Regions from separate parts of the Bacillus sp. 0209A genome, predicted to be linked through region 1. Evidence: a T-box and tRNA genes for the amino acid it is inferred to sense, from the RefSeq annotation. Region 1 holds a T-box; the other holds one or more tRNA genes.
What was found. The T-box of region 1 lies ahead of valS (valine--tRNA ligase). A T-box ahead of a tRNA ligase gene usually reads a tRNA of that ligase, here a tRNA-Val.
Positions count from the first base shown of each region.

Region 1 (3,408 bases):
AAGCTCATCGTATGTCATGCCATCCATGTTCATTAATGCAAAACGGGAGGCATTCCAAATTTTATTGGCAAAATTCCAAGTCGATTCCACTTTTTCATAGCTGAAGCGCAGATCCTGGCCAGGAGAGCTTCCAGTCGCCAGGAAATAACGCAGAGAATCGGCTCCGTACTTGTCAATGACATCCATCGGATCGACACCGTTGCCAAGAGATTTACTCATTTTCCGGCCTTGCTCGTCACGGATTAAGCCGTGGATTAAAACATCTTTGAACGGGCGCTCGCCTGTAAATTCAATGCCTTGGAAAATCATGCGTGACACCCAGAAGAAAATGATATCGTACCCTGTCACGAGAACGTCTGTCGGGTAGTAGCGTTTAAAGTCTTCAGCTGTTACATCAGGCCAGCCCATCGTGGAGAAAGGCCAGAGCGCAGAACTGAACCATGTATCCAGTACGTCTGTATCCTGTTCCCAATTTTCGCTGTCCTCAGGCGCTTCAAGCCCGACATATAACTCGCCCGTTTCTTTATGATACCAGGCAGGAATGCGGTGGCCCCACCACAACTGACGGGAAATACACCAGTCGCGGATGTTTTCCATCCAGTGTAAATACGTTTTTTCAAAACGGTCAGGCACAAAGTTGACTTTCTCGTCTTTCTTCTGCAGCTCAATCGCCGCATCAGCAAGCGGCTGCATGCGCACAAACCATTGTGTAGATAGATATGGCTCAACAACAACCCCGCTTCGTTCACTATGGCCGACCGAGTGCATATGATCCTCGATTTTAAAGAGAACTCCTGCCTCCTGTAAATCTTTCACGAGTTTTTTGCGGCATTCAAAACGATCCATACCTTGATATTGCAGAGCGTTTTCATTCATCGTTCCGTCTTCATTCATGACAAGAATGCGTTCTAAATTGTGGCGGTTGCCAAGCTCGAAGTCGTTCGGATCATGAGCAGGCGTAATTTTCACAGCACCTGAACCAAATTCCATATCAACGTAGTCATCACCGACAATCGGGATTTCACGATTTGCAATCGGCAGAATCACCGTTTTTCCGATCAGGTGCTTATAGCGCTCATCTTCAGGGTGAACGGCAACGGCTGTATCACCGAGCATCGTTTCAGGACGTGTCGTCGCAATTTCAATTGAGCCTGAACCGTCAGCGAGCGGATAGCTCATATGGTAGAACGCGCCCTGAACATCCTTGTAAATGACCTCAATGTCGGATAGGGCTGTTTTTGTCGCAGGGTCCCAGTTAATAATATATTCGCCTCTGTAGATCAAGCCTTTTTTATAAAGCTTAACGAAAACTTCACGAACCGCTTTGCTCAGGCCTTCATCCAGCGTGAAACGTTCACGGGAATAATCAAGGCCAAGACCTAATTTCGCCCACTGGCTGCGAATAAAGTCAGCATACTCTTCCTTCCACTTCCACGTTTCTTCGAGGAATTTCTCGCGGCCCAAATCGTAGCGGGATGTGCCTTCTTCACGAAGTTTCGCTTCCACTTTAGCCTGTGTCGCGATGCCGGCATGGTCCATACCCGGAAGCCACAGCACATCATAGCCCTGCATGCGTTTCATTCTTGTTACAATGTCTTGCAGCGTTGTGTCCCACGCGTGGCCAAGATGAAGTCTTCCCGTTACGTTCGGCGGCGGAATGACAACAGAATATGGCTCTTTTGTCTGGTCACTGCCCGCTTCAAAAAATTTGCCTTTCAGCCAAAAATCATATCGGTCTTTTTCAATCGCTGCCGGATCGTATTTCGTCGGCATTGTTTGTTCATTCGTTTCCATGATAACCCTCCAGCATGTTTAAAAATGACTGAGAACGAAAAAAGAGCTCTTCATCCCTGTAAAAGGACGAAAAGCTCTTTCGCGGTACCACCTTTTTTCATGAACTCTAATCAGTTCATGCACTTACAACGGATAACGGGTGTTTCCCGAATTTCTCTACTCTTCTTTCAAGAAATTATGCTCCCGGGCGACCTTCCAATCAGACAACATAAGAAGCCTTTCAGCAAACGGCTTCTCTCTCTGCATGCGCCTTTTTTGTACTCTTCCCGTTCTAAGCAGGTGTATTTATCAGCTCATTATATACATTATTTATGTACTTTATTATAGTAAAAGTGTTTTTGATTCGTCAATCATCTTTTCCAAAAACGCCGCTTTCTATACAGATAGGCAGGCACCTATTGCCCAAGTTTACATATGATGCTTGTAAATGCGTAGAGGAGGATGCACCGTGAAGAAACGTTTCAGCTCTTATTCGCTGCCGCCGTGGGTCAAGCAAATTCGGCTTGTATCCGCGCAAGTGATTATCCCCATTACAATTTTTCAAGGAATCAGAACCATTTTCTTTCCGACAACCTTTGATGTTTTGCTGCTCGCAATCCTAATCTTTTTAGCTTGCGCCCTTCATTTAGAATGGATATAAACAAACAAGTCCGCGCCATTAAGACGTGGACTCGTTTTCAGCCTGGAATTTTTTCTCTTGTTCAATCTGATGAATTTTAATCACAAAAGGCTCTATATTTTTCATTTGCCAGTAAGCCTTTAATAATTGCGTACATTCATCTTTTTCAAGTTGTCTTTTCCCTGTTTGATAACGGTTGAGCACCTTGTACATCGCTGCCGGGTATGCCATATAGCTAAGAAAAAGGCTGACTTCCGCTTCACGCAAAGGGAATGATTTCGTATATGCATAAAACCATTCGACGCATTCCGGACAAGCTTTTGGAAAGCCTCTGAACATTTTTGTATAAAAACCGAGCAAATCGTTTTGCGGCGGGCCGACAGACGCTCTTTCAAAGTTTGTCAAATACCCTGTCCCGGCATCATTATATAGAAAATGGTGAATAGACAGACTGCCGTGGTTCATGACAACCCTTGAGACACCCTTTTCTTTAGCCGACTCATACCAGTCCTCTATCCGCTCCAGTGCAAAGTTCACCGCGGAAATGGTTTCTGAAAAATAGGTTGCGGCCTGCAGTTCAAAAGGGGAAAGGTACCATTCCTTCTCAGCTCTGTCTACAAACTGTTCATAGAAAATTTTATCATGTTCCCACTTTTTTTTCGTTTGTCCGTAATAACGTTCAATATCATCACGTCTGACCTTCATTTCCTGCGCGGTTCTCTCGTGAAGACGGGCTGTTTCTCTAAATAAATAATCATGTTTCTGATCCCGTTCTTCCTCCTGGTCAAATTGAAGCCAAGGCATTAAATAATAGGAATCTCCTGATTGTAAGCCGGCTGAGAAAAACTCTCCGCTATTTGTTCTGTAAACGGGTACAAATGAACGAAAACCTTTTTCCTCTATCGCCACCATATGATCTGTAAACTGTTTGCCGCGAACCGATTTCAATTTTTTCAGGGCAAATACGCCGTAGTCTGTATACACTTTCCACACAA
Region 1 is NZ_JBAIZV010000003.1:739,494-742,901, forward strand. Features, by position in the region: gene valS (valine--tRNA ligase) at 1-1,794, opposite strand, end outside; T-box leader at 1,854-2,077, opposite strand; gene V6D44_RS14735 (hypothetical protein) at 2,243-2,434, shown strand; gene cotN (spore coat protein CotN) at 2,453-3,408, opposite strand, start outside.

Region 2 (3,408 bases), on a different contig from region 1:
ATAGATTTTTCCATCTCATAAAAATGCTTTCTGCATTTCTCGCATGTCTCAAGATGTTCATTTAATACGTGTTCATCTTTTGGAAGGATATCTCCATCAAGATGCATATGCATAAGCTGCACAATTTGTTCAGGACAGCTCATTTCATCACCCCACTTAAAGATCCCTTAATTGTTTTCGAAGAGCCTCTCTGCCTCTGTGAATCCGCGTTTTCACAGTCCCCACAGGAATGTTTAGAATCTCGCCGATTTCAATTAATGAGAGTTCGTCAATATACTTTAATACGATAACTGTTCTGTATTTGTCAGGAAGCTTTAAAATTTTCTGCTGAATCGTGTTTGAGAGCTCCAGCGACACTACTTCATCTTCTGGCAAAACTCCGTCTGCGGCGATTTGCGAATACATGGTCAAGCCTTCCGTACCAGCCACCTCTGCATCGAGGTAATAATCCGGCTTCTTTTTGCGAATGCGGTCAATAGTCAAATTGGTCGCGATTCGATAAAGCCAAGTTGAAAATTTCCGGTTAATATCAAAACTGTCGATATTAACGTACGCCCTGATGAAAGCCTCCTGTGCAATATCCTCTGCCTCATGCACATTGCCAAGCATACGGTAGCAAAGCTGATAAATTTTATCCTTGTAAATATCTACGATGTCCGCAAATGCATTTTGGTCGCCTTTTTTGACTTGCTTAATTCTCTTTTTAATCATCATTTCCATATTTATCTAACCTCTGCCTTCACCGGTCTGTATGTATACGAGCTTCGTTTTAAAAGGTTTCAATTTTTTATAAAATAAGTTTAACAAATTTTTGGCAGGGTGTAGATGGTAATTCGTGAATAAACTACCTTAACATATTTTTAAAATTATTATACAGACTGAATAGTTAGAAGTTGGAATGATTTTCACAAAATAAAAAAGACACCTTTTGGTCAAAGGTGTCTGTGACTGGGCTAGCTGGATTCGAACCAACGCATGACGGAGTCAAAGTCCGTTGCCTTACCGCTTGGCTATAGCCCAATAATGGTGGAGGGGGGCAGATTCGAACTGCCGAACCCTGAGGGAGCGGATTTACAGTCCGCCGCGTTTAGCCACTTCGCTACCCCTCCGTATTTTGCAAAGACAGTGCCGGCAAGAGGACTTGAACCCCCAACCTACTGATTACAAGTCAGTTGCTCTACCAATTGAGCTACACCGGCAAGATGGTGGAGGATGACGGGCTCGAACCGCCGACCCTCTGCTTGTAAGGCAGATGCTCTCCCAGCTGAGCTAATCCTCCAAATGGTGACCCGTACGGGATTCGAACCCGTGTTACCGCCGTGAAAGGGCGGTGTCTTAACCGCTTGACCAACGGGCCGTTTGTGTTCTCGTCGAGCTGACAAAAGTTATTATATACAGGTTACCCCCTGTTTGTAAAGAGAAAAATTAAATTTTTTATTTTCAAACTTTTTAACTCCTTTTTTAACTGAAAAAGCCTCCCAACATTAGTCATTTATTTTATGATAGAGACAAGCGAAGCAAGAGAGGAGAAACCAATATGATTCTAGTCAGTTCTTGCCTTGGAGGCATTGAATGCAGATACAACGGCTCTCACGCCGCATCAGAGAAAATCAGAAAACTCATCGATGAAAATAAAGCAGTCATGGCTTGTCCTGAGCTTCTCGGCGGCTTTTCCACTCCCCGTGAGCCTGCAGAAATCATCGGAGGCACCGGCGAGGATGTTCTCAATGGAACCGCTAAAATCGTGACAGCCTCAGGAGAAGATGTAACAGAGTTATATATGAAAGGCGCCGCTAAAACATTAGCTTACGCAAAAGCAATCAATGCATCCGCTGTCATATTGAAAGAAAACAGTCCATCGTGCGGAAGCAATTTCATTTATAACGGCACATTCACTGGCAAAAAAATCGCCGGCAGCGGAGTGACCGCCGCACTGCTAAAACAAGCGGGCTGCCGTGTCATTTCAGAAAACCAGTTAGACGACATATTGTAAGGAGGGCACCCCATGACTCAAGACATTTCTTTATCCTTCTATAAACCTGAACATTCGCCGGAACTTCAATCATTTACCCTAAACAACGATGACAAGCGCTTTACCTCTCTCCCCAAAGAGGTGCTGACTCAGGCCTTAGGCATACAGGACCGGTATCCGGCTGTCATCTTAAATGACAATCTGCCAGTCGGCTTTTTCATTTTACATACATCAAAAGAAACGCTTGCTCCCTATACTAGCAATCCATTTGCTTTACTGCTCAGCTCCCTGTCTTTAAACGCTGTACATCATGGAAAAGGCTATGCAAAAAAAGCAATGCTTCAGCTTCCCTCGTTTGTGAGCAGTTATTTTCCATGGTGCGATGAAATCATTTTGGCCGTCAATCACCTAAACACACGCGCAAAACACCTTTATATGAAAAGCGGGTTCCTAGATAAAGGACGGCGAAAAATCGGGCCGCTTGGAGAACAGCTGATTCTTCATTATTTCCTATAGTCTCGGGTGAAATAAAATTTCAAAAATATAAAACCCAGTTGAAATATCATAACGGAAGTGAATATACTGAATAGTAAGATACATCATTTTAAAACAGGGGGCATCCTCATGTCAGAACTATTAAACCTTCACCGGCTTACAACAGAATCACGCAATAGCCAAACAGCGGAAATCCACAAAACAAACACTCTCGGCATCCTCAAGATGATCAACAACGAAGATTTGAAAGTCGCTGCCGCCGTTCAGCAGGTTCTCCCTGATATCAAAACAGCTGTAGACTGCGCATACAACTCGTTTCAAAATGGTGGCCGGCTCATATACACAGGCGCCGGCACAAGCGGCAGACTCGGTGTCATGGATGCTGTTGAATGTCCTCCCACCTACAGCGTAAGCCCGGATCAGGTCATCGGAATTATGGCTGGAGGCCCCAAAGCATTTTTGCAAGCAGCAGAGGGCATTGAAGACAGTGAAGAAGCAGGAGCCGAAGATTTAAAAAACATACAGCTTACGTCAAACGACACAGTCATTGCCATTGCAGCAAGCGGCCGCACACCTTATGCCGCAGGCGCCCTCACATACGCCCGTAAAGTAGGAGCACACGCCATCGCCCTTACCTGCAATGAAAATTCCGCCATCAGCAAGGAAGCGGATCACAGCATTGAGGTTGTTGTTGGCCCTGAGGCCATTACAGGATCAACACGTATGAAAGCCGCAACCGCTCATAAAATGATTCTAAACATGATATCCACCGCAGTAATGGTCAAAATCGGCAAGGTTTACGAAAACTTGATGGTAGACGTCAACGTCAGCAATAAGAAACTAAAAGAACGAGCCATCAGCATCATCCAAAGCCTTACTAACGCTTCATACGACACAGCCAGACATACACTGGAACAAGCCAATGATCACGTCAAAACGGC
Region 2 is NZ_JBAIZV010000008.1:58,821-62,228, forward strand. Features, by position in the region: gene rsiW (anti-sigma-W factor RsiW) at 1-143, opposite strand, end outside; gene sigW (RNA polymerase sigma factor SigW) at 157-720, opposite strand; tRNA gene V6D44_RS19935 (tRNA-Gln) at 949-1,020, opposite strand; tRNA gene V6D44_RS19940 (tRNA-Tyr) at 1,025-1,109, opposite strand; tRNA gene V6D44_RS19945 (tRNA-Thr) at 1,127-1,199, opposite strand; tRNA gene V6D44_RS19950 (tRNA-Val) at 1,204-1,279, opposite strand; tRNA gene V6D44_RS19955 (tRNA-Glu) at 1,283-1,357, opposite strand; gene V6D44_RS19960 (DUF523 domain-containing protein) at 1,538-1,993, shown strand; gene V6D44_RS19965 (GNAT family N-acetyltransferase) at 2,006-2,488, shown strand; gene murQ (N-acetylmuramic acid 6-phosphate etherase) at 2,597-3,408, shown strand, end outside.
Region 2: it has a tRNA-Val gene. The T-box ahead of valS (valine--tRNA ligase) is inferred to sense a tRNA for this amino acid. The anticodon was not compared.